3 regions of the Isoptericola sp. NPDC019571 genome follow, and region 1 is predicted to be linked to each of the others. Evidence: riboswitches for the same ligand, from Rfam matches in the RefSeq annotation. Region 1 holds a riboswitch; each other region holds the start of a gene.
The links. A riboswitch is a leader RNA that binds a small molecule or an ion and turns the genes downstream of it on or off. The one in region 1 is predicted to bind thiamine pyrophosphate.
Positions count from the first base shown of each region.

Region 1 (9,418 bases):
GACCACCTCGCGCCGCCCGGTGACCTTGCGGGCGAGCTTGAGCGCCGCCTCGACGGCGTTGCTGCCGGTGGGGCCCATGAACTGCAGCCTCATCGTCATGCCGCGCGGCTCCAGCACCGTGGAGACGAACTTCGTGATGAAGTCGCGTTTCGTGGTGGTCGCCATGTCGAGGCTGTGCGCGACGCCGTCGGCCTCGAGGAACTCGATCATCGCGCGTTTCATGCGCGGGTTGTTGTGCCCGAAGTTCAGCACGCCCGCGCCGGCGAAGAAGTCGACGTAGCTACGGCCGGCCTCGTCCACCTGCCGCGCGTTCGACGCCGAGGCGAACACCGTGGGGTACGTGCGGCTGTACCCCCGGATCTCGGATTCCCACTTCTCGAAGACCTCCATCAACCAGATGTAGGTGCCCGAGGCCCGCCCCGTCAAGCAACTCGCGGGACGACCTTCGTGACGTTCTGATGTCGCGGGCCGGGGCCGAAGGTCGCGCGGTAGGCGGCGGGCGAGACGCCCAGCGCCCGCGCGAAGTGCTGGCGCAGCGACGCCCCGGTGCCGAACCCGGCCTGGCGCGCGACGGCGTCCACGGCGAGATCGGTGCGTTCCAGCAGGTCGCGCGCGCGCAGCAGGCGCTGCTGCAGCAGCCACGCCCCGGGCGAGACGCCGACCTCCCGGCGGAACCGGCGCGTGAAGGTCCGCGTGCTCATCGACGCGTGCCGGGCGAGGTCGTCCAGCGAGAGCGGCTCGTCGAGGTGCTCGAGCGCCCACGACCGCGCAGGGCCGGTGTGGTCGCCTGCCGGCTCGGGCACGGGGGCGTCCACGTACTGCGCCTGGCCGCCGTCGCGGAAGGGCGGCACGACGGTGCGCCGCGCGACGTCGTTCGCGACCGACGCGCCGTGGTCGGAGCGGATCAGGTGCAGGCACAGGTCGATCCCGGCCGCCTCGCCGGCCGACGTGAAGACGCGGCCGTCCTCGGTGAACAGCACGTCCGGGTGCAGGTCCACCCTCGGGAACGCCTGCCGGAACCGGTCCGCCGACAGCCAGTGCGTCGTCGCGCGTCGCCCGTCGAGCAGCCCGGCGCGTGCGAGCGCGAACGCCCCGGTGCAGATGGACGCGACCCGCGCGTCCGGGCGGACGGTCGCCAGCAGGTCGGGGGTGACGCCGTCGCCCTCGTCGACGTCGTCCAGCGCGTGCGACGCCGGCACGACGACGGTGTCGGCGAGCGCGAGCACGTCCGGGCCGTGCGGGACGTCGATCGTGAAGTCCGCGTCGGTCCGCACGGGTCCCCGTGCAGCCGCGCACGTGCGCACGTCGTAGAGCCGCTCGCCGCCGGCGTCGCGCGCGACGCCGAAGAGCTGGTGCACCGCGCCGAGCTCGAGCGGCATCACGCCGTCGCGCACCAGCACCGCGACGAGGTGCCGGCGGGGTGCGCGCGTCCGTCGGGCAGGCATGGCCTGATCCTTGCACATCATGGCCTCCCGGCCACTGGTCGCCCGGTGGCCTGCCCGGCACCCTGGAGGGACGGGCGGCCGACCGGCGCCCGACCCCGACGGGAAGGACGGTCCGATGCGGGTGCTGTGGGTGCTGGCCCATCCGGAACCGCGGTCGCTCACGGCGCGGCTGCGGGACGAGGGGGTCCGCGCGCTGCGCGGGGCCGGGCACGAGGTGGTCGAGTCCGACCTGTACGCGATGGGCTGGAACCCCGTGGTGACGGCCGCCGACTTCGGCGACGCCGTGGGCGACGGCGACCGGCTCGACGTTGCGGGCGCCTCGGAGCGCGCGCTGCGCGGCGGCACGCTCGCGCCCGACATCCGGGCCGAGCACGACAAGCTCGCCCGGGCCGACACCGTCGTCGTGCAGTTCCCCCTGTGGTGGCACGGCACGCCCGCGATCCTCAAGGGCTGGCTCGACCGGGTGCTGGTGCAGGGCTACGCGTACAACGTGCGCGACCGCGCCGGCCGCACCCGCCGGTACGGCGACGGCGGGCTGGCCGGCCGCCGCGCGCTCGCCGTGGTCACCGTCGGGGCGGGCACCGGGCTCGGCCCGCGCGGCCTGCACGGCGACCTCGCGGAGGTGCTGTTCCCGCTGCTGCACGGCACGTTCTGGTACACGGGCATGCAGGTGGCCGAGCCGGTGCTCGTGCCCGGCGCGAGCCGCCTGGACGACGCCGGCTTCGCCGCGGCCTCGGACGGCCTGCGCCGCCGGCTGCTCGCGCTGCCGGACGGGCCTCTCGTGCCCTACCGGCGCCAGGACGGCGGGGACTACGACGGGCACGGGGAGCTGCGCGACGCGGTGGCGCCCGGCGGCCGCGGGCTGGGCGTGCACCTGCGCGCGTGAGGTGTCGGCTCAGGTCCGCCCGCGCCGGGGCGGCACGAGGTTCGCGAGCGAGGAGTACCGCGGCACCCAGCGCGCGAGGGCGGCAGCGGACGCGCCGCCGAGCATGGCGGTGGCCCACACCCCGGCGGCGAGCGAGCCCAGCGCCGCCCCCGCCGACAGGATCAGCGGGCCGAGCGCGTCGCCCGTGTCCTGGAAGAGCCGCCACACGCTGAGGAACGTGGGCCGCACCGCGGCGGGTGCGACGTCGGCGCCCAGCGTCATGACGATGCCCGAGCCCATGCCGTTGCCCACACCGAGCAGGGCGGCGACCACGGCGAGCGCTCCCGCGGTGTGCGCGAACGGCAGCACCGCCAGCCCCACCGCCATCGTGAGCATGGACGGGACCGCCACCCACAGCCGCCCGAACCGGTCCATCACCTTGCCCGCCGGGTAGAACAGCAGCATGTCCAGGGCGCCCGAGACGCCGAAGACGAGCGACGTCACCTCGGCGTCGAGCCCCAGGTGCTCGCCCCACAGCGGGATGACGGTCTGGCGTGCGCCGCGCACGGCGCTCACCAGCAGGATGGCGACGCCGAGGGTCGCGAACAGCTGCCGGTGCTCGCGCGCGACCGCGGCGATGGACACGCGCTGCCCGCCGGCGGGCCGCGGCAACGGGGCGTCGGCCCGCGGCTCCGGCCGCACCAGGGCGATGACCAGCACCGCCACCAGGGCTGAGCCGGTGCCCAGCCAGAACGCGCCGTGCAGCGACGTCGCGGCGATCACGGCGGCGCCGGCGAACGGCCCCAGGAACAGGCCGATGCGGTGCACCCCGGCGAGCGTCGACATGACGCGCGCCCGCCGCAGCGGCGGCGTGATCTCCGTGAGGTACGCCTGCCGGGCGAGGTTGAACACGGCGTTCGCCGCGCCGAGGGCGAGCACGCCCAGCGCCAGGCCCCACAGCGCCGAGGACAGCGCGATCGTCGTGAACGCCACGACGGCGACGCTGCCGGCGACCAGCATCGCCACCCGGTCGCCGAGGCGCTGGGAGAGGGCGCCGGCCGGCAGGTCGAAGGCGATCTTGCCGAGCGGCAGCAGCGCGGCCACGAGCCCGGCGACCGTGAGGGTCGCGCCGCGGCCGGTGGCGGTGACCGCCACGACCGGCAGCAGCGCGCCGATGCCGATCTCCAGCACCAGGGTGGGGAGGAACGCCCCGAGGACGACGCTACGGAAGGGGAAGAGGGGCGGGGACGGCACGCCCCCTTCCTATCGCACGGGACCTGTCCGAGGCCCGTCCGTTCACGGACGTCTCGTCACGCGCGCCGCGTCGTGAGGAGCAGCGCCGGCAGGCTGAGCTCTTCCCCCGCGGTGCGCGCGGCGATCTCGGCGTCCGAGACCACCGTGGCCGACCACGCGGGCCCCTCGAACGCCGCGCGCAGCCGGGCGCCGGTCGTGCCCCAGCCCAGCCCGGCGTCCACGGACATCGCGAGCACGGCGACGACTGCGTCGGGCCGGCAGATCGCCTCCAGCCCCGCCACGTAGGCCGCGCGGCCGGCGTCGTCCAGGGTGTGCAGCAGCCCCGAGTCGAGGACGGTCCGCGGCCGGAGGTCCAGGCGGTCGAGCCGGCGGGCGTCCGCGACCTCGAAGCGCACCTCGCCCGGCGGGTCGAGGATCGACTCCGCGGCCCGCTCCCGCGCGCGGGAGATCGCGTGCGCCGCGGCGTCCACGCCCACCACCCGGTGGCCCGCCCGAGCGACGGCGAGAGCCAGCACGCCCGTGCCGCACCCGACGTCGAGGACCGGGTCCGCGAGCACCGACCGGCGCACGAGCGCCAGGAGCGCGGGCTGCGGACGGCCGATCTCCCACGGCGGCGGGGCGTCGGCGGCGTACAGGGCGTCGAAATCGTGCACCTGGCGGGCCATGGAGCACCTCCCGCTGCCCATTCTGCGCCCCACGGCTCCTGGGCGGCGCCTCCCGCGCGACCGCTACCCGACGAGGACGGCGAACGGCAACGCCGCGACGAGCGCGCCGCCGGCGAGCACGACGGTGTCGGTGCGTGTCCACGGCGCCGGCTCCGCCCAGGTGCGGTGGTGGGCGGAGGCGAAGCCGCGGGCGTCCATCGCGACGGCCATGGCGGCCGCGTCGCGCAGGGTGGCGGCCAGGACCGCGAACGTCACGGACGCCGCGTGTCGGGCCCGCGAGAGCGGACCCCGGCCGGGCCCGACGCCGCGCGACCGGCGGGCTCGCGACGCCTGCTCCCACACCGCACCGAGCCGCTCGAACCGCTGCAGCGCCGCGGCGACGCCGACGACGAAGCGCGCCGGCAGGCGCAGCCGCTGGCCGAGCTGGTCGGCCAGCCCGCTCGGGTCGACGAGCGGGGCGAGCGCCACGCCCGGCAGCGCGAGCACCGCGATGCGGGCCCCCGCGACGCCGGCCTCCACCGGGTCGCGGCCGCCGAGCAGCCAGGTGGACCACGCCACCGACGCGATGGCGACGACGACCGCGAGGTACCGGGCCGGCGACCCGGCCCCGCGCGGCAGGAGCAGCAGCCCGAACGCCAGGCAGGCGCCCAGCGCGGCGCCGGCGCTCGCGACGTCCCGGACGCCCAGGGAGGCGACCAGCCCGAGCAGCCCGAGCGCCACGAGCACGAGGGCGTTCACGCGCCCCAGCACACCGGTCATGCCGCCACCGCCTGTCGCTCGCGTGCCGGGCCGCCGAGCTGCACCTGGTGCCCGGCGAGGGCGACGAGGTGCGCGTCGTGGGTGCTGGCCGCGACCGTGGCGCCATGCCGGGCGGCGGCGGTGGCCCACCCCGCCACCGCCGCCCAGGTCCCCCGGTCCTGGCCGACGGTCGGCTCGTCCAGCAGCACGAGCCCCGGCCGGTGCGCGAGCGCGGCCGCCAGCGCGAGCCGCCGCTGCTCGCCGCCGGACAGCCGGAACGGGTGCGCGTCGGCGAGATGGTCCAGGCGCAGCAGCGCGAGCACCTCATCCACGTCCACCCGGACGCCGAGGCGTCGGCCGGTGAGCTCCACCTCGTCCCGCACGCGCAGGGCGAGCAGGCCGTGCTCCGGGTGCTGCGGCACCCAGCCGCACGACCGCGCGAGGTCTCGCGAGCGGGCCGTACGCCCCGGAGCTCCCCGCACCACGCCGGCGGTCGGCCGCAGGTGCCCCGCGAGGGTGGCGACGAGCGTGGACTTCCCCGCCCCCGAGGGCCCCGTGACGGCCGTGAGGAGCCCCGCAGGCAGCCGCGCGGCCACGCCGTCGAGCGCCCGCGTGGTGGTACGGCCGCGCAGGCCGCGCGTCGTCAGGTCGACCTCGAGGGAGTCGACCGAGACCTCCGGCCCGGCGTCGTCCGGCGCGACCAGCGCGGCCGGGACGGGCAGCGGATCGGGCGCCGCCACCCCGGGCAGCCAGACGCCGGCGCGCGTCAGGTCACCGCGCGGGCCGGCCGCGCCGTCGCTCAGCGCGGCGGGCGCGACGTCGTGCGTGACCCGGCCCGCCGGCCCGAGCACCACGACGCGGTCCAGGTGCTCGAGCCACGGCCCGACGTGGTGGTCGACCACCACGAGGGATGTGCCCGTGCCCTCCAGCGCGCCGACGACGGCGGCGCGGACCTCGGCCGCGGCGGCGGGGTCGAGCATCGCGGTCGGCTCGTCCAGGAGCAGCAGGCCCGGGGCGCTCGCCAGCGCCCCTGCGAGCGCGAGCCGCTGCAGCTCGCCGCCCGAGAGGGCCGACGTCGGCCTGTCGGGCGGGTACCGCAGCCCGACCCGGTCGAGAGCCTCCCGGGCCCGACGCCAGATCTCGTCCCGCGGCAGGCCGGAGTTCTCGGGGCCGAAGGCGGCGTCCCGGCCGATCCGGGCCGCGACGACCGCGGAGCCCGGGTTCTGCGGCACGAGCCCCACCCCGCCGTCCACGTGGACGGTGCCGGACAGGTCGCCGGGCAGCGGGTCCCCCAGGACCCCCGCGAGGGCGTGCAACACGGTCGACTTGCCCGCCCCGCTCGGCCCGACCAGGCCGATGCGCTCCCCCGCGCCGACGGTGAGGTCGAGGCCCTCGATCGTCGGGACCCGGCGCCCGGTGGGCCGCCAGCTCAGCCCCCGCACGCGCGCCCGGACGTCGTCGCGCGCCACGCCGTCAGGCCCGGGCGCGATCGGCGGCACGACCGACGCCGCGGTCGGCGAGGTCGCGCCCCGGCCCGAACGCGTCGAGCACGCCGGCCCGCGCGAGGGCGCGCACGAGCGCCGCGCCTCCCAGGCCCGCGAGCAGAGCGCCGGACAGCGCGAAGAGGCCCAGGTACGCCAGCCGGAAGCCCCACGCCCAGTCCGGGTAGTAGGCGAACCACTCGTAGACGGCGCCGCACGCGCCCGCCGCCGCACCCGCCAGGGCCGCGACGGCGGTGCCGAACCGGCGATAGAGGAACAGCGCGAGCACGAGCTCGGTGCCGAACCCCTGGACGACGCCGGAGACGATCGCCGAGAAGCCCCAGCCGGCGCCGAGCAGCGCCTCGACGCTCGCGGCGACGACCTCGGTGAGCAGCGCCGCGCCCGGGCGGCGGACGATGAGGCCGCCCAGCACGCCGCCGAGCAGCCAGCCGCCCCCGAGCAGCCCGGTGGCCGGCGGGAAGGCGACCGCCAGCCCGGCGGAGAGCAGGTGGTAGAGCTGGGTCCAGCCCCAGAAGACGACACCGACGGCCACGCCGAGCATGGCCACCGTGACGAGGTCGACGGTGCGGTACCGCGGGGACGCGCTGCGCAGAGAGATGGGCGCGGACATTCCAGGTAACTCCCTTCGCCGGTGCTAACCGGAGCAGGTTCCAAGGGTCTGCGGCTGTGCCCGCACTCTCAGCGCCCCTTCGACGGCGCTCCCCTGTCATGGGTGTCTTCAGATGTGACGGCCGACGACGCGGCCGCAGGTCCGACCCTAGGCGACGTCGGCGTCCGCGCAAGACCGTCCCGCACCGTGAAACCCCTGGTCACGCAAGAAGGCCCGGAACCATGGGGTTCCGGGCCTTTTCGTCGGGGTGGAGCTGAGGGGACTCGAACCCCTGACCCCCTGCATGCCATGCAGGTGCGCTACCAGCTGCGCCACAGCCCCGAGAACCGACTCTCGCGACCGCGGACGGCCAGGCGATTCGTCTGATTCGGTGTGTTCCTCCGGGCTTGCGCCCCTCGGAACGTCGATATCTTAGGCAGACTTCGGGCCAGGTTCCAAATTCCAGTCCGGTCCCGCCTGCCAGCGGTCCAGGGGGTACCCCGCGCCCACGTTGTGCGCCACGAGGCGCCATGCCGGCACGGCGCCCTCCCCGGCACGGTGCAGGTGCGACCAGTGCACGTTGTGCATGCCCGCCAGCCCGCGCCAGGTGGTCGGGTCGAGCCCGAGCAACGCCGTCACCGCCAGCGAGATGGCGGCCCCGTGCGACACGAGGACGAGCGTCGCGTCGTCGGCCAGGTCCGCGGCGTGCTCGGCCACGGCCTCGGCCATGCGCTGTGCGACCGCCGCCTTCGTCTCGGCCCCCGCCCCCACGGGCTCGGCACCGAGGCGCCAGGCTGCGTACTCCTCGGGCCAGCGCTCCTGCAGCTCGGCGCCCGTGAGGCCCTCCCAGGCGCCGAAGCCGCGCTCGCGCAGGCGCTCGTCCGTCACCAGGGGCTCCCCGCCGAGCGCGTCCGCGTACGCGGACGCCGTCTCGACGGCGCGGCCCAGGTCGGACGACACGATGCGTGTCGCGCGGTGCGACGACGCGAGCGCGGAGCCGCCCTCCACCGCCTGCCAGCGTCCGACCTCGTCGAGCGGGATGTCGATCTGCCCCTGCAGCCGCAGGGAGGCGTTGTAGGCGGTGCGGGCGTGCCGCAGCAGGACGACGGTGCCGGCCGTCACCGCTCGTCGCCCGCGAGACGGATCGCGCCGTCGCCCCCGCCGTCGCCGTACTCGGCGGCGGCCGCCGCGCCGTCGCCGCCGCGCGCGTCCTCCGGCAGCTCGACCGCCGGGCAGTCCTTCCACAGGCGCTCGAGCGCGTAGTACACGCGGTCCTCGGCGTGCTGCACGTGGACGACGACCTCGCCGAAGTCGAGCAGCACCCATCGCGCCTGCGCCTTGCCCTCGCGGCGGATCGGCTTGGACCCGGCGAGGAACATCGCCTCCTCGACGGCGTCCACGATGGCCGAGACCTGCCGCTCGTTCGTGCCCGAGGCGATGAGGAACACGTCGGTGAGCACCAGCTGGTCGCTCACGTCCAGCGCGATGATCTCCTGCGCCTTGCGGTCCGAGGCGGCCCGAGCGGCGACGATCGCCAGCTCGACGGCGCGGGGGCTGGCGGTCATGCAGCGGCTCCGGGGTGCTCGTACGGGAGGACGACGCTCGCGGGTGCGGCGCCGTCGGTCGTGAAGTCCTGGGCGCCGTTGTCGCCGAGCAGCAGCTTCCAGACCAGGAGCCCCAGCACGAACGCGACGACCACGAGGACGATGTAGTGCAGCCAGGTGTAGGACGCCTCGGGCTCGTCCCAGTCCTCGTCGTCGTCCTCGTCGTCCAGCGGCGCGGCCGAGCGCGCCCGGACGGGCTGCTCCGACGCGACCAGCGCGTCGAACGGGGACGCGGCAGGTCGCTCCGGCGCGGCCGCCGGCAGGGCGGCCCCCGCCGTGGGGCGCGACGGCGGCACGGACGCGGGCCGCTCCGTGGTCGGGCTGGCCCAGGGCAGCGGGGGCGCCGCCGACGTGGGTGCGGCGGTCGGCGCCGGGCTCGGGGCCGCCTGGGCGGGCGGCGCCGACGCCGGGGCCGACGTGGTGCCGAACGGCGAGGAGGTGCCCGTCGTCGCGAACGGGGAACGGCGGGCGGGGCCGTCGGGGCGCGGCGCCACCGTCGCCGGCGGGCTGGCCGCCGGGGCCGCTGGCGCGGCGCTCGACGGGGCGGCCACCGGCGGCAGCCCGTACCCGGTGGCGGAGCCCGCCGGGGCGGCGCCCTGGTCACGGCGGGTCGAGGGGCGCGCGGGCGGCGCGGCCGGGGCGCTGGACGGCGCCGCGGGGCGCACCGGGGGCGTCGGGGCGACGGCGCGGGACATCTCGCCGGTCGGTCGCTGGATCGGGGCCAGCCGACCGGTCTCGTCCAGCCCGCGCACCCCG
Region 1 is NZ_JBIRXZ010000003.1:248,946-258,363, reverse strand. It holds gene ACH443_RS06955 (aspartate aminotransferase family protein) at 1-390, opposite strand, end outside; gene ACH443_RS06950 (GlxA family transcriptional regulator) at 423-1,445, opposite strand; gene ACH443_RS06945 (NAD(P)H-dependent oxidoreductase) at 1,561-2,331, shown strand; gene ACH443_RS06940 (MFS transporter) at 2,341-3,564, opposite strand; gene ACH443_RS06935 (class I SAM-dependent methyltransferase) at 3,621-4,229, opposite strand; gene ACH443_RS06930 (CbiQ family ECF transporter T component) at 4,293-4,988, opposite strand; gene ACH443_RS06925 (ATP-binding cassette domain-containing protein) at 4,985-6,466, opposite strand; gene ACH443_RS06920 (ECF transporter S component) at 6,441-7,079, opposite strand; TPP riboswitch at 7,073-7,184, opposite strand; tRNA gene ACH443_RS06915 (tRNA-Ala) at 7,328-7,400, opposite strand; gene ACH443_RS06910 (histidine phosphatase family protein) at 7,491-8,180, opposite strand; gene rsfS (ribosome silencing factor) at 8,177-8,623, opposite strand; gene ACH443_RS06900 (hypothetical protein) at 8,620-9,418, opposite strand, start outside.

Region 2 (9,418 bases), on a different contig from region 1:
CGCCCACCTGCATCCCGACGACCGCGAGCGGCTCTCCCGGACGGCGGTGGTCGCGCTCGGCACCGGGCGGCCGTTCTCGGGGGCGCACCGCGTCGTGGACGACCACGGGCGCACCCATACCGTCGTCGTGACCGGACAGGGAAGGCACGGGGCCGACGGCGCGTCGTCGCAGATCGTCGGCTACGTCATCGACGCGAGCCCGGTCGTGCGGGACGCGCTGGAGCGCGAGGCGCACCGGGCCGTGTCCCGAGCGTTCGTCGCGGCCGCGGCCGCCGAGCAGGCCAAGGGAGCCATCATGGCGGTGTGCGGCGTGGACGAGTCGGTCGCCACCGAGGTGCTCGCGGACGCCGGCGCGCAGGTCGGGATCTCCGCCCAGTCGGCGGGCGAACAGGTGATGAAAGGGCTCGCGCGGCCCGTCGGGGACCGCGACGCCGCGCTCACGGCGGCGGAGGTGGTGCGGTCCGCCCCGCCGGCCCAGGACGCGGCGGACCGGCTCAGCCAGGCGCTCGCCACCGTGCGGCCGGTGGACCGGCCGCACGGGCACGACGCGCAGCTCGCCCGCCGGCGTCCGCGCGCGAGCCACTGACCCGCAGGGCGGGCCCGTCAGGAGCGGGGGATCAGCGGCCGGGGACGAACCGGGCCGCCGCGCGCACGGCGCCCTTGCGGGCGAGGCGCTTCGCGAGCACCGCGACCCCGCCCGAGACCGCCGCGAAGGTGACGGCCTGGATGATCGAGATCTCGTCGTCGTCCACGTTGGTGGGCGCCACGCTGCCCGTCGTCTTCTCCCAGACCACCCCGATCAGCTTCTGCGCGACCCATCCGGCGGCGATCGTCAGCACCACCGTGCCGACCTTCACGCCCAGCGGCTGCTCGGTGTCCGTCACGTGCTCTCCCTCGGTAGGTCCCGGCGCGGCCGCGGCACGACCGCGCGTCGTCTCGCGTGCGTCCGCGGCCGCCGGACGGCGTCACGGCACGTCAGGCACGTCACACCCCGAGGCCGAGGACTGCACCACGGTAGCGCGGCGTCGGCGGGTAGGCTCGTGGTGATACGACAGGGGAGCGCCCACCGGCGCTGAGAGTGCGGACCGCCGCAGACCCTCGAACCTGACCCGGTTAGCACCGGTGGAGGAAGTCGGGAATCTCGTTCCCTGCGGACGGCCGCACCACGACGGTGCCGGGTGCCCGCAGGACCCCCTTCTCGCACCTTGAGGAGGACAGCATGAAGCTCACGACCACGGCCCGGACCACGGCCGCCACCGCGGGCGTCGTCGCCCTGCTGCCGCTGCTGGCGGCGTGCGGCGGGACGCCCACGGACGACGCGAGCGGCGCGGCGTCGAGCACGGTCACGCTCGTCACCCACGACTCGTTCGCCGTCTCCGACGACGTCCTGGCCGCGTTCGAGAAGGAGTCCGGTCTCACCGTCGAGCAGGTGGCCCCGGGCGACGCGGGCACGCTGGTGAACCAGCTCGTGCTCACCAAGGACGCGCCGCTGGGCGACGTCGTCTTCGGCGTGGACAACACGTACGCGTCGCGGGCCGTCGACGCCGGGGTCTTCGAGGAGTACCAGCCGGCCGACCTCGCCCCGGAGGTCGCGGCCTACGCGCCCGACGACCTGGCGGGCACGCTGACGCCGGTCGACGTGGGCGACGTGTGCATGAACCTTGACGACGGCTGGTTCGAGAAGCACGGCGTCACGCCCCCGACGACGCTCGAGGACCTCGCGAAGCCGGAGTACGCGGACCTCACCGTCGTGACCAATCCGGCGACGTCGTCCCCCGGCCTCGCGTTCCTGCTCGCGACGATCGGCGCGTTCGGCGCGGACGGCTGGGAGGCCTACTGGGCCGACCTGCGCGACAACGGCCTCAAGGTGGCCGAGAGCTGGGAGGACGCGTACTACGTGGACTTCTCCGGCGCCGGCGAGGGCGGGCAGCGCCCGATCGCGCTGTCGTACGCGACGTCGCCCGCGTTCACCGTGAGCGACGACGGGAAGACCTCCGCCACGAGCGCGATGCTCGACACCTGCTTCCGGCAGGTCGAGTACGCGGGCGTGCTGGCGGGCGCCGAGAACCCCGAGGGCGCCGAGAAGCTCGTGGACTTCCTGACGAGCGCCGAGTTCCAGGCCGACGTGCCCGGCCAGATGTACATGTACCCCGCGGACCCGGGCGTGGAGCTGCCCGCCGACTGGCAGCAGTTCGCGCCCCTGGCCGACGAGCCGTTCGAGGTGGCGCCCGCCGACGTCGCCGCGCACCGCGACGAGTGGATCGAGCAGTGGACGGCGACGGTCGTCGGCTGACGCGCCCCGTGCCCCGCGTCCCGCGCGCCACCGCCCGCCCGGCAGCCCGGGCGGCGCGGTGGCGCGCCGCCCGGCGGGGTGCAGACCGATGGGGCGCGTGGCTCGGCTGGGGCGCGGCCGTCGCGCTCCCGCTGGGCTTCCTCGCGGTCTTCTTCGCGTGGCCGGTGGTGTCGCTCGTCCTGCAGGGGTTCTTCACCGAGACCGCGGCGGGGCGGGAGCTCGACCTGTCCGGCTTCGCAGAGGTGCTGTCCCAGGAGCGCACGTGGCGGATCGTCGGGCAGACGCTCGCCCAGGCGATCACGGGCACGGCGCTGTCGGTGCTGCTCGGCCTGCCCGGCGCGTACGTGCTGTACCGGTGCCGGTTCCCGGGGCGCACCCTCGTGCGCGGCCTGGTGACCGTGCCGTTCGTGCTGCCGAGCGTCGTCGTCGGCGTCGCGTTCCGCGCGCTCTTCGCCCCCGGCGGGCCGCTCGGCTGGGCGCACCTGGAGGAGAGCTTCGCGGGCATCGTGCTCGCCCTGGTCTTCTTCAACTACGCGGTCGTGGTGCGCACCGTCGGCGGCATGTGGGAGCGGCTCGACCCGCGCGCCGAGCAGGCCGCCCGCGCGCTCGGCGCCACGCCGTGGCGCGCGTTCCGCACCGTGACGCTGCCCGCGCTCGGCCCGGCGATCGCGTCGGCCGCCGCGGTCGTCTTCCTGTTCTGCGCGACGGCGTTCGGCGTCGTCCTCGTCCTCGGCGGCCTGCGCTACGGCACGATCGAGACGGAGATCTGGACGCGCACCACCCAGTTCCTCGACCTGCGCTCGGCGGCGGTGCTGTCGGTGCTGCAGCTCGTCGTGGTGGCCGGCGCGCTGCTGGTCAGCTCCCGCGCCCGGGCGCGCCGGGAGCGGGCCCTGCACCTCACGAGCGACAGCGTGTCCGCGCACCGGCTGCGGCTGCGCACCGGTGCCGACGGCACGGACGTCGTGCCGGCGCTCGTCACCCTCGTCGTGGTCGCCGGGCTGCTCGTGCTGCCCATGGCGGGGCTCGTCACGCGGTCGCTGCGGGCTCCCGACGGCTCCTGGGGCCTCGACAACTACGTGGCCCTCGGCACCACCGGCGGGCGCAACGCCCTGACCGTCACGGTCTGGGAGGCACTGGGCAACTCGCTGCGCACCGCGGCGTGGGCCGCGCTGATCGCCGTCGTCGTGGGCGGCCTCGTGGCGCTCGTCGTGTCGCGTCGCCCGCGGCGGGCGGGTCTGCGGAGCGCCGTCGGGGTGCTCGACGCCGCGTTCATGCTGCCCCTGGGCGTCTCCGCCGTGACGGTGGGCTTCGGCTTCCTCATCACGCTGGACAAGCCGTTCGGGCTCGACGTCGACCTGCGCACCTCCGGCGCGCTCGTCCCGATCGCGCAGGCCGTCGTCGCCATCCCGCTCGTCGTGCGCACGATGCTGCCGGTGCTGCGCGCCATCGACCCGCGGCTGCGCGAGGCGGCCGCCACGCTGGGCGCGGCGCCGGGGCGGGTGCTGCGGACCGTCGACGGCCCGCTGGGCGCGCGGTCGCTGGGGCTGGCGATCGGGTTCGCGTTCGCGGTCTCGCTCGGAGAGTTCGGTGCGACGTCGTTCCTCGCCCGCCCCGACACGGCCACGCTGCCTGTGGTGATCTACCGGCTGATCGGGCGGCCCGGGGCCGAGAACTACGGGATGGCGCTCGCGGCGTCCGTGGTGCTGGCCGTGCTCACCGCGACCGTCATGATGGTGGCCGAGCGCCTGCGCGGCGACCGGCCGGGAGGGGAGTTCTGATGGAGCAGGGCCAGACGACGGGGCTCGTCGTGCGCGACGCCGTCGTGCGGTACGGCGCCACGCGCCGCCGACCGGGGGCGGTCGCGGTGGACGGCGTCTCGCTCGACGTCGCGGCAGGCGAGATCGTCGCGCTGCTCGGGCCGAGCGGCTGCGGCAAGTCGTCGCTGCTGCGCGCCGTCGCCGGGCTGGAGCCGCTCGCGGGCGGCACCGTGGCGTTCGACGGCGCGGACCTCGCGGGCGTGCCCGTGCACCGCCGGAACTTCGGCCTGCTCTTCCAGGACGGCCAGCTCTTCCCGCACCGGGACGTCGGCCGTAACGTGGCCTACGGGCTCGAGACCCTGGGCGTGCCGCGTGCCGAGCGGGCCGCGCGGGTCGCCGAGCTGCTCGCCGACGTCGGGCTCGCGGGCTACGAACGCCGGTCCGTCGCGACGCTGTCGGGCGGGGAGAAGCAGCGCGTGGCGCTCGCCCGGGCCCTCGCGCCCCGCCCGCGGCTGCTGCTGCTCGACGAGCCGCTGTCCGCCCTCGACCGCCGCCTGCGCGAGCGGCTCGCCGTCGACGTCCGCGACACCCTCCAGGCCACCGGCACCACCGCCGTCTTCGTCACGCACGACCACGACGAGGCCTTCACCGTCGCCGACCGCGTCGCCGTCATGGACGCCGGGCAGCTGCTCCAGGTGGACGCCCCCGACGTGCTGCTGCGCGCGCCCGCGAGTCCGCGCGTCGCGGAGTTCCTGGGGCTGTCCGCGGACGGCGACGTGCCGGTGCCCGGCCGCCCCGAGGAGCCCGTGCGGGGCTGACAGGGCCTGCGCTCATGCCTCGCCGGCGTCGTGCACGAGCAGGGCGACCTGCGTGCGGTTCTCCAGCCCGAGCTTCTCGAGCACGCTCGACACGTGCGCCTTCACGGTCGGCACGCTGAGGTAGAGCCGGGCCGCGATGTCGGCGTTCGACGCGCCAAGGCCGAGCTCGACGGCGACGTCCCGCTCGCGGGCGGTGAGCGCGTCCAGGGCGGCGCGGGCGCGGTCGCGCGACCCGTCCGAGCCGGCGACGGCGGCCATCAGCCGCCGCGCGACGTCGGGCGCCAGCACCGGCTCGCCCGCGGCGGCCGCGTGGACGGCGGCGGCGATGCGGGCGGGCGGCATGTCCTTGAGCAGGTAGCCCGCGGCCCCGGCGCGCAGCGCCCCGCCCACCTCCTCGGCGGTGTCGAACGTGGTGAGCACGACGACGGCCGGCGGCGACGGGCGGGCGCGCACCCGCCGGGTGGCCGCGATGCCGTCCACGCCCGGCATGCGCAGGTCCATGAGCACGACGTCGGCCGGGTGCGCGTCCAGGACGCCGGGCACCTCCGCACCGTCGGCCGCCTCCGCCACGACCCGCATCCCGTGCGCGCCGTCGAGCATGAGGCGCAGGCCCGCGCGCACCAGCGCGTCGTCGTCCACCAGGACGATCCGCACGGGGGTCTCGTCCACGGGGCCGGTGGCGGGGAGCGGGCCGGGCCCGGGCGTCGTCGTCACGCGTCCCACGGTAGCCACGCCTCCACCGTGAAGCCGCGCGACGCGTCGGGGCCCGAGCTCGGCCCGGTGGCCAGCGTGCCGCCCAGCAGCGTGGCGCGCTCGCGCAGCCCGACCAGCCCCGTGCCCGTGCCCACCCCGTCCGGGGCGACGGCGCCCGGTGCCGCGCCGTCGTCCACCACCCGCACCCGGACCTCGCCCGGAGCGGTCGCGACGGTCACCCGCACGGCCGCGCCCGGCGCGTGCCGGCGCGCGTTGGTCAGCGACTCCTGCACGACCCGGAACACGGCCGTCGCGACCGTGGCCGGCGGGACGTCGTCGCCCGTGCGTTCGTACGTCACGTCGGTCCCGGCGGCGCGGGAGTCGTCGACGAGCCGGCGCACGTCGTCGAGGCCGGGTACGGGGCCGAGGTCGTCCGGGCCGGCGCGGAGCAGGCGGATGACCTGCCGCAGGTCCTCGAGCGCGTCGCTCACGCCCGCGCGGACCCGCCCCGCGGCGGCGGCGAGCGCGGCCGGGTCGGCGTCCGGGCGGTACTCCATCGCGCCCGCGGTGGCAGCCAGGAGCGAGAGGCGGTGCGCGAGGGTGTCGTGCATCTCGCGGGCGATCCGGGTGCGCTCGGCCGTGCGCGCCTCCGCGACCCGCCGCTCCTGCTCGGCCTCCGCGCGGCGCGCCCGGTCGCGCAGGGACCACAGCACGAGGGACCGCTCGCGCCCGTACGCGCCCCAGCCGAAGAGCGCGGCGTGGACCGCGACGTCGCACAGGAGCCACCAGCCCAGCGGCAGGCCCACCGGACGCCACAGCGCCTGGACCGCGTGCCCCAGGATCCCCGCCCCCGCGACCCACGCGGCGGTGCGGACCGGGTACCAGCGCGCCACCTGCAGCGTGCCCACGGTCGCCGCGGGAGTCGCCGCCCCCGACACGGCGGCCAGGGCGGCGAGCGCGAGCGCGGCGGGCACGCTGCGGCGCGTCAACAGGAACGGGACGAGGGCGAGGGACGCGAGCGCGACGGCGACGTCGACGACGGCGGGCACCTGCGGCGTCGTGCCGACGACGGAGGTGTCCGGTGCGGCGGTCACGACGGCCGCAGTCGCGGCGGCGGTGAGGACGGCGACGAGCCCCCAGGCGGTCGCGACGACGCCGCGCGGCACGGGCGGGGGTCCCTGGGCGGGCGGCGGGCCCGGGACGCCGGCCGGCCGGGGGCCGACGACGGCGGGCTGCGGGGTGGTGCCGGTGGACGTCATGACCGGGACGCTACGGCGGGCGGTCGCACCGCGACACCGTCGAAAGTCGGGGGTGGTCCCGACCGGCGACCAGGCGACGACCGACCGCGGCAGGGCGCGCGGCAGGCACGCCGCGCGGGAACGTCGTCGTGCCGGCAGGGTGCCGGCGCCGAGGAGGGGACGACATGGACACCACGACGAACAGGACCGGCGGGACGCAGGGCCGCACGCCGCGAGGACCGGCGGGGCGCACGTGGCGCGACCGGGCGTGGTGGAACCGTCCGCGGACGGTCGTGGTGGGTGCCGTGCTCACGGGGGCGGTGGTCTTCCTGGTCGGCACGCTGGCCGGCGTGGACCCCCAGGTCCGGGCCGGGTCGGGCACCCTCGAGGTCACGATCTCCCTGGTGATCGCCACGAGCCTCACGGCGGCACTGGGTGGCTGGGGCGTCCGCGCCCTCCTGCTGCGCCGCCCGGAAGGCGGCCGCACGGCGTGGCTGGTGCTGAGCGGCGCCGTCCTGCTGGTGTCCCTGCTGGGCCCGCTGGGTGCCGAGAACGCCGGCGCGACGGTGCTGCTCCTGCTGGAGCACCTCGCCGTCGGCGGCGTGATCATGGTGGGCCTCAGCGGGGCGGAGCCTCGGGGCGCCAGAGCGGCGTGACGACGTCCCGTGCCGCGAGCATGAGCGCGAGCAGGGGGCCGCGCTGCCGCTCGAACGCGGCCCGGTCCACCAGCCCGCGGTCGAGGCGGCGGTGCAGCATCGCCAGCTCGGTCGCCGCCTGCTGGTAGTCCCGCATCGCGCGGGCCGGGCCGGGGCCGCCCGCGGCACGCACCTGGGCCCGGGCCCGGCGGCGGCGCTTCAGCGACGTGAGCATCACGACGTCCGGCAGGGCGACGACGCCCAGCGGACCGTACTGCGGCAGGTGCTGCCCGATGAGCGCCACGATGCGCGCGCGGTCGTGACGCACGACGACGAGCAGCCCGACGACGACCCCCAGGCCCAGCAGGTACACCGCGACGACGGCCTCGACGCCGAGCGACGCGGCGCCGTTCCACAGCGCGTGGTACGTCATCGCGCCGAGCAGGCCGAGGAGCACGGGCCACACCCGGGCCCAGCCGCGCGGGGCGAGCGCGGCCGTCGCGATCCCCAGGCCGGTGAGGGACGTGCACAGCGGGTGGATCAGCGGCGACAGGAGGCCGCGGGCCACGAACGTCGCGGCCAGCCCCTCCGGGCCGGCGACCGTGTAGTAGTGGATGTTCTCGATCGTGGCGAAGCCGAGGCCCACCATCGAGCCGTAGATGATGCCGTCGGTCGGGCCGTTGAGCTCGTGCCGGCGGAACCAGAGCATGCCGACGAGGACCAGCGCCTTGAGGGTCTCCTCGACGACGGGCGCGGTGAGCACCGCCGTCGCGACGAAGCCCTCCTCCTGGCCGAGCAGCGGCGTCCACAGCAGGGTGAGCCCGGCGGTGTTGATCCCCATCGCGACCAGCACGGACACGCCCGCGCCCCACAGGAACGCGAGCACCAGGGCGTCCGGCGGCTCCGGCTCGAGGCGGTCGAGGGCGAGCACGCCCGCCAGCAGCAGCGGGAGGGGCAGGACGGCGAGGAACAGGCCCTCGAGGAACGTCGGGCCCTCCGCGGACGTCACCACCAGCGCGGCGAGCAGGCACGCCGACGACACGGCGATCGCGACGATGACGCCCACCGACGGGCGGCGCGTGGGGCGCCCGTCGAGGATCGCGCGAGGGTCCAGGGCCGGCATGGGCCCTGATCCTAGGTGCGACGGGGCTGCGGCACCGCGATGATCTCCCCAGCGGACCAGGTCGACCCCGCCGTCCGCCCGTCCCGGAGGAGCCCTCATGGCCACGGTCGTGTCCACCCTGTTCATCTCGCTCGACGGCGTCGCGGAGATCGACCCCGCCTGGCACTTCCCCTACTTCGACGACCACATGGCCCGCGCCGTCGACGACGACTACCGCGACACCGACGTCCTGCTGATCGGCCGCGTCACCTACGACAGCTTCGCCGGCGCGTGGCCCGGTCGGGAGGAGGCGGGCGAGGAGGACGCGGCGTTCGCCCGGCGGCTGGGGGACATGCGCAAGGTGGTCGTGACCCGCTCGACGCACGACCTCGGCTGGCGCCACGTCGAGCGGCTCGACGGCGACCTGCCGGCCGCAGTCGAGGCGCTGAAGGCCGAGGACGGCGTGGAGAAGATCCTCGTGCCAGGGTCGCTGTCGGTCGTCCGCCAGCTCCTCGCGGCGGGGCTGCTCGACGAGCTGCGCCTGCTGGTGCACCCGGTCGCGGCCCGCCGCGGCGCGCGCCTCTTCGACGAGGGCGACACGGTCTACCCGCTGGCCCTGCGCCGGTCCGAGGCCTTCCCGACCGGCGTGGTCCGCCTGGTCTACGCGCCGGGCGAGCTGCCGAGCCTGGCGGGGTACGACGACGTGAAGGGTCAGGTGCCGAGCGGCGACTGAGGGTCGCTCGTCCGACGGACGACCACGACGGCGACGTCGTCCTCCCGGCCGGCGTCGGTGAACCTGTCCACGAGGCGTGCGCACACCTCCGCAGGGGTGAGCCCGGCGAGCGTGCGGGCCGCGTCCACGAGCTCGTGGACGCCCTCCCG
Region 2 is NZ_JBIRXZ010000006.1:281,206-290,623, reverse strand. It holds gene ACH443_RS13330 (PAS domain-containing protein) at 1-586, shown strand, start outside; gene ACH443_RS13325 (DUF4235 domain-containing protein) at 618-884, opposite strand; TPP riboswitch at 1,044-1,148, shown strand; gene ACH443_RS13320 (thiamine ABC transporter substrate-binding protein) at 1,220-2,293, shown strand; gene ACH443_RS13315 (ABC transporter permease) at 2,269-4,071, shown strand; gene ACH443_RS13310 (ABC transporter ATP-binding protein) at 4,071-4,868, shown strand; gene ACH443_RS13305 (response regulator) at 4,881-5,582, opposite strand; gene ACH443_RS13300 (sensor histidine kinase) at 5,579-6,820, opposite strand; gene ACH443_RS13295 (DUF6069 family protein) at 6,985-7,455, shown strand; gene ACH443_RS13290 (PrsW family intramembrane metalloprotease) at 7,418-8,557, opposite strand; gene ACH443_RS13285 (dihydrofolate reductase family protein) at 8,655-9,269, shown strand; gene ACH443_RS13280 (SpoIIE family protein phosphatase) at 9,248-9,418, opposite strand, start outside.
Region 2: it holds a riboswitch for thiamine pyrophosphate, as region 1 does, so the genes downstream of both, ACH443_RS13320 (thiamine ABC transporter substrate-binding protein) here and ACH443_RS06920 (ECF transporter S component) in region 1, are expected to answer to the same signal.

Region 3 (9,418 bases), on a different contig from region 1:
CGGTCCCGGCGCCGCCGCGGTCGGCATCGTCCTCGGGCTCGTGCTGCTCGGTGGCGCGCTGCTCCTCGTCGCGGACCGCACCGGGAACCTCGACCTGCCCCTCGGGCCCACCTGGCTGGGCGCGTCGATCGTGGTCCTCGGGCTCGGGCTCGTCGTGACCGGCCTGCGCGGCCGGCGTGGCGGCGGCCTGACGTTCCTCGCGATCCTCGCGCTGATCGCCGGCGTCCTCACCTGGCCCTTCGCCGGGGACCGCAGCTCCTGGGAGTTCTGGGACGCCGCGCCGCAGCAGTCCGGCGCGGCCGCGGTCGTCAGCGACGGCACCCTGCACCCGACGACGACCGCCGAGGCCGAGGAGGGCGTGCACGTGCGCTTCGGCGACGCCACGGTCGACCTCACCGACCTCGACCTGTCCGACGTCCCGCTGGACGACCCCGTCGTCGTCCCCGTCACGATCTCCGCCGGCAACGCGACCGTCCTGATTCCCGACGGCACAGCCGTGGAGGCCGACGTCGAGGTCATCGCGGGCAACGCCGAGTGGTTCGTGGACGGCCAGGACCGCTCCGTCAACACCTACACCAACGGTCCCGTGCGGTTCACCAACGAGGAGGCTCGCCAGGCCGATGGCGCCCGCCTGCTGCTCGACGTCGGCGTGCGCGCCGGCAACCTGACCATCGAGGAGTCCTGATGAGCGACGACAAGTCCACCACGCCCGGCCCCGAGCCGGACGAGACCCAGGCCCTGCCGGCCGCGGACGAGACGCAGGCCCTGCCTGCGGCCGACGACACCCGGGCGCTGCGCGCGGCCGACGAGACCCAGGCCTACCCCGCCTCGGGCGACACCCGCGCGTTCCCGGTGGCGGGGCCGGACGACCCGCTGTCGATCTTCGACCAGCCGGAGCGGCCCGCGGAACCCGCCGTCACCGAGCACGGGCCCACCCAGCCGGCGGCGACCGCGCCGGAGACGCCCGCCCCCGGCTACGGCGCCGCCGCGCCCGAGCCGACGCTCGAGCCGGCCTCGTCGGGGTGGGCCTCGTCCGAGCCGGCGGAGGCGGCGCCCGCGCCCCCGGTGGCGCCCGTCCCCGTGGACGAGCCGCCGGCCAGCACCGGCCCGCGGGCGAGCACGATCGTGTGGGGCTTCCTCGTCGTCGCCTTCGGCGTGGGCCTGGTGGCCAACGCCGCGGGCGCGCACATCGACGTCGAGCTGGCCGCGATCGTGCTGCTCGCCGCGGCGGGCGCCCTGCTGGTGATCGGCTCCGTGGTGAGCGCGGTGCGCCGCCGACGCCGCGCGACGACCGCCCGCTGACGCGCACGACGACGCGGCGGTGACCATCGGGTCACCGCCGCGTCGTCGTGCGGGTCGGGCCTCAGGCCGACGGCGAGCCGCTGCCCCCCGCCGGCGGCGCGGCCGGAGGGTTCTCCGGCGGCGTCGAGGGGGACGCAGACGGCGGCGTCGAGGGAGGCGTCGACGTCCCGGCGGAGGGCGCCTCGGGAGCCGTGCGCGTGCTCGGCCGCTCGGGCGGCGCGGCGGGCGTCGTCGGGGCCGACGGCCGGTCGGGCTCGACCGGGTCGGCGCGGTGCGCGGCGTGCGACAGCCCGCCCTCGGACGTGAGCGAGGGCGAGTCGATCACCACCTGCGGCCCGCCGGCGAGCTTGCGTAGCGCGCTCCCGAGCAGGATGAACACGATGCCCAGGCCGATGACGAGGGCGCAGACGCCGAACGCCACCACCGACGTGAACAGCGACGCGCGCAGGAACGACGCGTCCATCACGCTGTCGCGGACGGGGTCGTCCTGGTCGAGCTGGGCATAGGTCTTCCCGTCGGCCATCTCGGTGGCGTGCTTGTCGATCACCTCCGCCTGCGCGTACGCGGTGAACGGTCCGGCGACGTGCTGGCCCGCGAACATGTTGGCGTCCTCGGAGACGGTGATCTCCTCGGCGGAGAGGGTCTGGGAGACGACCACCCAGACGCCCACGCCGAGCACGATCATGACGATGCCCGCGATGACGGTGATCATCCCGATCCCGCGGACGCCCTTGGTCGGATGAACGGTGACAGTGCTCGACATGTCGCACCTCTCCTCAGGTGTGTGCCGTGGCGCGTGCGCCAGAGGTCCCGCTCCTCGCACGGTAGCGCCAACGCACGCCCTCGGCTCGGCGAAGCCGCAGGTGGCCGCGCCGCTGCCGATGGCAGGATGAGCCGGTGCGCATCGTCCACGTCTCCGACTCCTACCTGCCGCTGCTCGGCGGCATCGAGACCCAGGTGGCCCGGCTCGCGCGCCGGCAGGCGGAGGCCGGGCACGACGTCGAGGTCATCACCACGACGCCGGCCGCCCCCGGCGACCACGGCCTGACGACGTCGACCGACGGCGACGGCGTCGTCGTGCACCGCGTCGCCGCCCGCGTGCCGGGGGGCTTCCCCGTCCACCCGCGCTCGACGGCGCACGTGCTGGCGCGGCTGCGCGAGCTCGAGGGGGACGGGCGGCGCCCGGACGCCGTGCACCTGCACATGGGCGTGCTCGCCCCGACGGTCGAGCTGGCGCTCCGCCCGGTGACCCGGCTCGGGCTGCCGGCGCTGCTCACCGTGCACAGCGTGTGGGGCGGCTGGGATCGCGCGTTCGGCGCGCTCGACCGCGTGACCCGGTGGTCGTCGTGGCCGGTCCAGTGGTCCGCGGTGAGCGAGCTGACCGCCGCTCCCCTGCGCCGTGTCGTCGGGCGACGACTCGCGCCCGACGCGGCGGCGGGTCGCGTGTCGGTGCTGGGCAACGGCATCGACGTCGACGCCTGGCGGCTGCCGCGCGTCGAGCGGGGCGAGCGGGCGGAAGGGCGCGAGGTGCACGTCGTGTCCGCCACCCGGTTCGCGCCGCGCAAGCGGGTGCTGCCGATGCTGGAGGCGATCGCCGCCGCGATGGAGAAGGCCCCCGGGCGCCTGGTCGCGACCATCGGCGGCGACGGCCCGCAGCTCGCCGACGCCCGCCGCTGGGTGCGCGAGCACGGGCTGGCCGACACGGTGCGGCTCGTCGGCCGCCTCACCCCGACCGAGCTCAAGCGCCTCTACGTGCGCGCCGACGTCTTCGTCGCCCCCGCGGTGCAGGACGCGTTCGGCATCGCGGCGCTCGAGGCCCAGGCCGCCGGACTCGCCGTCGTCAGCCGGTCGCAGTCGGGGGTCGCGGAGCGCCTGGTCGACGGGCGCGACGCCCTCCTCGTGGACGACGACGCGGCGATGGCCGGCGCCCTCGTCCGCCTCGCCGACGACCCCGCCCTGCTCGACGCGATCATCGCCCACAACCGCTCCGCCGAGCTCGCGACGTCGTGGCCGCGCGTGCTCGCCGACGTCGACCGCGCGTACGAGCGCGCCGCATCGCTCGTCCGCTGACCGAGGCGGCGTCACCGCAGGTCACGGGCACGTCGTTGCTCGGGCGTATCAAGATCGCCCGCTCCGCGCTCCCCCCACACCGTGACCGGCGACGAGGGGATCGCCGGCAGACGTGAGGAGCGAAGATGACCATCACGACGCAACGACGCAACGTCCGCGCCCGGCTCGCCGCCGTCGTCGGCGGGCTCGCCGCGATCACCGCGCTGGGGGTCGCGGGTCCGACCGCGACGGCCGCGCCCGCGGACGACCTGGCGCCGGTCCAGGTGCAGCGCGTGGACAGCGACGCACCGGTCATGGTCGAGGACCTGAAGATCTCGGCCACGGCTGCCAGCACCACCTACTACTGCGCCGTCCTCGACGGGACCTTCGGCTGCAAGAACGCGAAGCCGGGGACCGGGCTGGTCGTCGCACGGTTGTACCAGAACAAGGACTACGGCGGCTTCCAGGTCGTCGTGTTCAACCCGAAGTACAAGGTCGGCTGCACGTCGGGCACCGGGGACAACGAGGGCGGCGCCAACCTCGGCACCGCGCTGTCCAACCGGATCAGCTCCGTCAAGACCTACAACGGCTGCGACGTGCGCCTCTACAACGGCAACAACAAGACGGGGGCGTACACCGGGTTCATCGACAAGGACAGCTACCTCGGCAGCTTCAACGACCGGGCGAACTCGTTCCGCATCTCCTGACACATCCACCAACGGGAACGGCGGCGGGCACTTCCGCCGCCGCCCACCCGTGTCGGTGGGGGCGGGACGTCGTGTCGTGAGAGCCGAGCGAGGAACGAGCGAATCATTCGAACGACACGACGTCCCGCCCCCGCCGACGCTCGACCACACTCACTCCCACTCGATCGTGCCCGGCGGCTTGCTCGTCACGTCGAGCACCACGCGGTTGACCTCGCTCACCTCGTTGGTGATGCGGGTGGAGATGACGGACAGCACGTCGTAGGGCAGGCGCGTCCAGTCGGCCGTCATGGCGTCCTCGGAGGACACGGGGCGCAGCACGATCGGGTGGCCGTAGGTGCGGCCGTCGCCCTGCACGCCGACGGAGCGGACGTCGGCCAGCAGCACGACGGGGCACTGCCAGATCTCGTCGTCCAGGCCGGCCTTGGTGAGCTCGGCGCGCGCGATGGCGTCCGCCTGGCGCAGCGTCTCGAGGCGCTCCGCCGTCACCTCGCCGACGATGCGGATGCCGAGGCCCGGACCCGGGAAGGGCTGGCGGGAGACGATCTCCTCCGGCACCCCGAGCTCGCGGCCGACCGCGCGGACCTCGTCCTTGAACAGGGTGCGCAGCGGCTCGACCAGCTCGAACTGCAGGTCGTCGGGCAGGCCGCCCACGTTGTGGTGGCTCTTGATGTTGGCCGCGCCCTCGCCCCCACCGGACTCGACGACGTCCGGGTAGAGCGTGCCCTGCACGAGGAACTTGACCTCCTCGCCGTGGGCGCCCGCCTCGGCGACGATGTCGCGCTGGGCGTCCTCGAAGACGCGGATGAACTCGCGGCCGATGATCTTGCGCTTCGTCTCGGGGTCGCTCACGCCCGCGAGGGCGGTGAGGAACCGCTCCTTCTCGTCGCGGATGATCAGCTTCACGCCCGTGGACGCGACGAAGTCGCGCTCGATCTGCTCGACCTCGCCCTCGCGCAGCAGGCCGTGGTCCACGTGCACGCAGGTGAGCTGGTCGCCGACGGCGCGCTGCACCAGCGCGGCGGCGACGGCGGAGTCCACGCCGCCGGACAGGGCGCAGATGACGCGCGCGTCGCCGACCTGCGCGCGGATCGCGGCGACCTGGTCGGCGATGACGTTGCCGGCCGTCCAGTCGGGCGCGAGCCCCGCGCCCTCGTAGAGGAACTTCTCCAGCACGGCCTGACCGTGCGCGGAGTGCTTGACCTCGGGGTGCCACTGCACGCCGTACAGGCGGCGGCCGGTGTCCTCGATCGCCGCGACGGGCGAGCCTGACGACGTCGCGAGCACCGTGAAGCCCTCGGGCGCCGCGTGCACGGAGTCGCCGTGGCTCATCCAGGTGGTCTGGTGGTCGGGGGTGCCCGCCAGCAGCACGCCGGCCTCGCACACCTCGACCTCGGTGCCGCCGTACTCCCGCTGCCCCGTCTGCGCGACGGTGCCGCCCAGCGCCTGCGCCATCGCCTGGAAGCCGTAGCAGATGCCGAGCACCGGCACGCCGGCCTCGAACAGCGCCGGGTCCACGAACGGCGCGCCGGTGGCGTACACCGACGACGGGCCGCCCGACAGGATGATGGCCGCCGGGTTCTTGGCGAGCATCTGCTCGGTGGTGAACGTGTGCGGCACGATCTCGGAGTAGACGCGGGCCTCGCGCACCCGGCGCGCGATGAGCTGCGCGTACTGGGCGCCGAAGTCGACGACGAGGACCGGTCGCGGCGTGGGCGCCAGGTCGGCGGTGGTGGGGGTGTCGGTGGCGGGAGACGTCACCGAGCCATCGTAGCCGCCGGACGGTACCGCTCCCGGGCCCGTCCCACGGGTCACGCGGTGGGGTAGGTCACCTCGACGCGGCGGTTGAGCGCCCGCCCCGCGGGGTTGTCCTGGCCGTCCACCTCGTTGTCCGCGACCGGGTCCGCCTCGCCGTGGCCCTCCACCTTCAGCGTGAGGTCCGGCCGCTCCGCCGCGAGCACGTCGGCGACCGCGTTCGCGCGCTGCCGGGAGAGCGTGAGGTTCTTCGCGTCCGTGCCGATCGAGTCGGTGTACCCGTCCACGCGCACCGTCGCGTCCTGCGGGATGTCCGCCGCCAGCCTCGCGACCGCCTTCGCCGCCTCCGGCGTCAGCGTCGCCCTGCCGAAGTCGAACAGCAGGTCGGACGTGAGCGTGACGACCGTGTCGTCCTTCTTCTCCTGCCTCTGCTCCAGAGTGATGGTGGAGTCCGCGGCGTCCAAGGCGAACGTCGAGTCGCCCGCGCGCAGGTCGACCGTGGCGTCCGTGCGCATCGCGTCGGTGGTCTCCGCGGCCTCGACGGTCGCGTCCTGCTCCGCGAGCGCTGCCCGCGCCTCCTGCATCAGCTCCGGGTCGGCCGTCGGAGCGGCGCCCGACGACGGGCTCGGCGACGCGCTCGGCTCGGTCCCCGCCACGGCCGGGCCGGCAGCACCCGGGGCGAGCAGCGCGGCGAGCAGCGCGGCGAGCAGCGCGGCGAGCAGCGCGGCGAGCGCCGCGACCACCGTCCCCCGCTGCCGTCGAGCCGTCACTTCGCGGCGCCGTCGACGTAGGTGACCGTCACGTCCGTGAACAGCGGCAGCCCCTCGGCGGGCAGGACGTCCACCGTCGCGGGCTCCCCCTCCGGCGCGGGCAGCACGGCGGACACCTCGATGGTGCCGTGGTTGGGGAACTTGAAGGCGTGCTTCTCGAGAGGGGACACGAGCATGGACTCACGGCACTTGATCTGCGCGACCGCCGCCTTCGTCGAGTCGTCGGTGTCCTCCTGCCAGGCACCCTCGGTGCAGAACGGCCGGTACGCCTTGAGACCCGCCCGGTCCGTCATGGTCGTGCTGGGTTCCACGCTCATGTCGTACCAGCTCGCCCCCGCGTCGGCGGGCGACGCGTCGTCGTCCCAGCGCAGCGCCCAGCGCACCGTCGTCGTGCCGCCGGCCACCTCGACCGCCCGCAGCGACACGGTCACCTCGCCGCCGAGGGCCGCGTCCGAGCCGTGCGGCGTCGCGATCTTCTGCTCCGCCATCACCTGGTCGGCGACGGACGCCGTGCCAGGATCCGCGGCCGCCTCGGCCTCCGGGGTGGCCGATGCGGCCGTTCCAGACGTCCCGCCCTCCTCCTCGGCGCCCCCGCCGGTGCACCCGGACAGGACGAGCAGGGCGCCGGCGAGCAGCAGGGCGGACGTGCGGGCACGAGGGGACATCGACTTCTCCAGGGCTCGGGGGGCGCGACTCGCCCCGGCGCGAGGCGGGGCGAGCTCACTGTGGCACACGCCACCCCCGCCGGGTATCACCCGCGAGGGGGAGCACTCCCCATCCCGGGGCGTGCCCGGATGGGCCGGCGGGTCAGCCCAGCCGCTCGCGCAGCTCGCGGGCGGCGCGCTCGGGGTCGGGCGCCTGCGTGATCGCCCGCACGACGACGACGCGCGACGCTCCGGTGTCGAGCACGGCGTCCAGGCGCTCGCCGTCGACGCCGCCGATGGCGAACCACGGCGTCGTCGGGCGGGTCGCCGCCACCTCGCGCAGCAGGTCGAGCCCGACGGCCGCGCGGCCGGGCTTGGTGGGCGTGGCCCACAGCGGGCCGACGCAGAAGTAGTCGACGTCCGGGTCGGCCTCCGCCGCGGCGGCCTGGTCCGCGGAGTGCGTGGACCGGCCGAGCACCGGCGCCGGCCCCAGCAGCGACCGCACGGCGGGCACCGGCAGGTCGCGCTGCCCCATGTGCACCACGGGCGTCCCGGTGAGCTGCGCGACGTCGGCCCGGTCGTTCACCGCCCAGAGCGCGCCGTGCTCCGCGGCGACGCGGGCGACCACCTCCTGCAGCTCGAGCTCGCGCGCGACGTCGAGCGTCTTGTCCCGCAGCTGCACGACGTCGACGCCGCCCGCGAGCGCTGCGTGGAGGAAGTCCTCCAGGTCGCCGCGCTCCTCGCGGGCGTCGGTGCACAGGTACAGGCGGGCGTCGGCGAGGCGGGCGCGGGGCGCGTCGGGAGCGGTCTCCGGGGCGGCACCGTGGTCGGGCGCGGTCGTGGTCACGCCGGTCAGGGTAACCACGGCCCGGGTTACAGTGGCCGCGCACGGGAGCCCCGCTCGGGGCTGAGAGGGCGTAGGAGCCGACCGTCGAACCTGATCTGGGTCATGCCAGCGAAGGGAGCGCACATGCCCACGCCCAGCAGTCCGTCCGACGCCCTGTCCGGCACCCTGTCCGGCACCCTGTCCGACACCCTGTCCGACATGGTCGTCGTGGGCGGCGGGATCGTCGGCCTCTCCGTGGCCTGGCGCGCCGCAGCGAGCGGTCTGTTCGTCACCGTGCTCGACCCGTCGCCCGGCGAGGGCGCCACCCGCGCCGCGGCGGGGATGCTCGCGGCTGTCAGCGAGTCCGACTTCGGCGAGCGGGAGCTCGCCCGCCTCAACGTCGCCTCGGCCGCGCTCTGGCCCGACTTCGCCGTCCGCCTGGCCGCGGCGACCGGGCGCGACGTCCCCCTGCTGCGCGCCGGGTCGCTCGCCGTCGCGTACGACGCCGACGACCTCGCCCTGCTGCGCCGGGTCCTGGCGCTGCACCGGGAGTGGGGCCTCGCCTCCGCCGAGGTCTCCGTGGCCGACGCGCGGCGGCGCGAGCCGTACCTCGGGCCGCGGCTCGCCGGGGCGGCCGTCGTCGAGGGCGACCTCGCCGTGGACCCGCGAGGGGCGCACGCGGCGCTCGTCCAGGCTCTCGGCGGCGCCCTCGTGCGCCGCGCGGCGGCGCGGCTCGAGCGCGACGGCGCGGGCCGCGTCGTCGCGGTGCACGACGACGCGGGCGCGCGCCACGCCGCGGGCGCGGTCGTCGTCGCGACCGGCGCGGTCGCGACGGCGTCGCTGCTCGACGGCGTGCCCGACGTGCGTGTCCCGGTGCGGCCGGTGAAGGGCGCCACGCTGCGCCTGGACGCCGGCCCGGGCCTCGCGCTCGAGCACGTGGTGCGGGGCACCGTGCAGGGGCGGCCGGTGTACGTCGTGCCGCGGGGTCCCGGTACCGGCGCGGGGCCCGGCACCGGGCCGAGCCACCGGGAGATCGTCGTCGGCGCCACCAGCGAGGAGCGCCCCGACGACCGCCGCGCCGAGGCGGGCGGCGTGTTCGCGCTGCTGCGTGACGCCCGCGCGCTCGTGCCCGGCATCGACGAGGCCGCGCTGGTCGACGTCACGCCGCGCGCCCGCCCGGCCACCCCCGACAACCTGCCGCTCGTCGGCGCGACCGCGGTGCCCGGCCTGCTCGCCGCCGTCGGGCACGGGCGCAACGGGGTGCTGCTCGCCCCGCTCACCGCCGACGCGGTCGTGGCCGTGCTGACCGGAGCGCCTCCCCCCGACCCGGCGCTGTCCGCCGCCGACCCGCGCCGCTTCGCGCCCGCC
Region 3 is NZ_JBIRXZ010000008.1:93,437-102,854, forward strand. It holds gene ACH443_RS14800 (PspC domain-containing protein) at 1-685, shown strand, start outside; gene ACH443_RS14805 (hypothetical protein) at 685-1,302, shown strand; gene ACH443_RS14810 (hypothetical protein) at 1,364-2,065, opposite strand; gene ACH443_RS14815 (glycosyltransferase family 4 protein) at 2,200-3,372, shown strand; gene ACH443_RS14820 (hypothetical protein) at 3,498-4,058, shown strand; gene guaA (glutamine-hydrolyzing GMP synthase) at 4,209-5,816, opposite strand; gene ACH443_RS14830 (OmpA family protein) at 5,867-6,580, opposite strand; gene ACH443_RS14835 (hypothetical protein) at 6,577-7,245, opposite strand; gene thiE (thiamine phosphate synthase) at 7,388-8,071, opposite strand; TPP riboswitch at 8,103-8,205, shown strand; gene thiO (glycine oxidase ThiO) at 8,195-9,418, shown strand, end outside.
Region 3: it holds a riboswitch for thiamine pyrophosphate, as region 1 does, so the genes downstream of both, thiO (glycine oxidase ThiO) here and ACH443_RS06920 (ECF transporter S component) in region 1, are expected to answer to the same signal.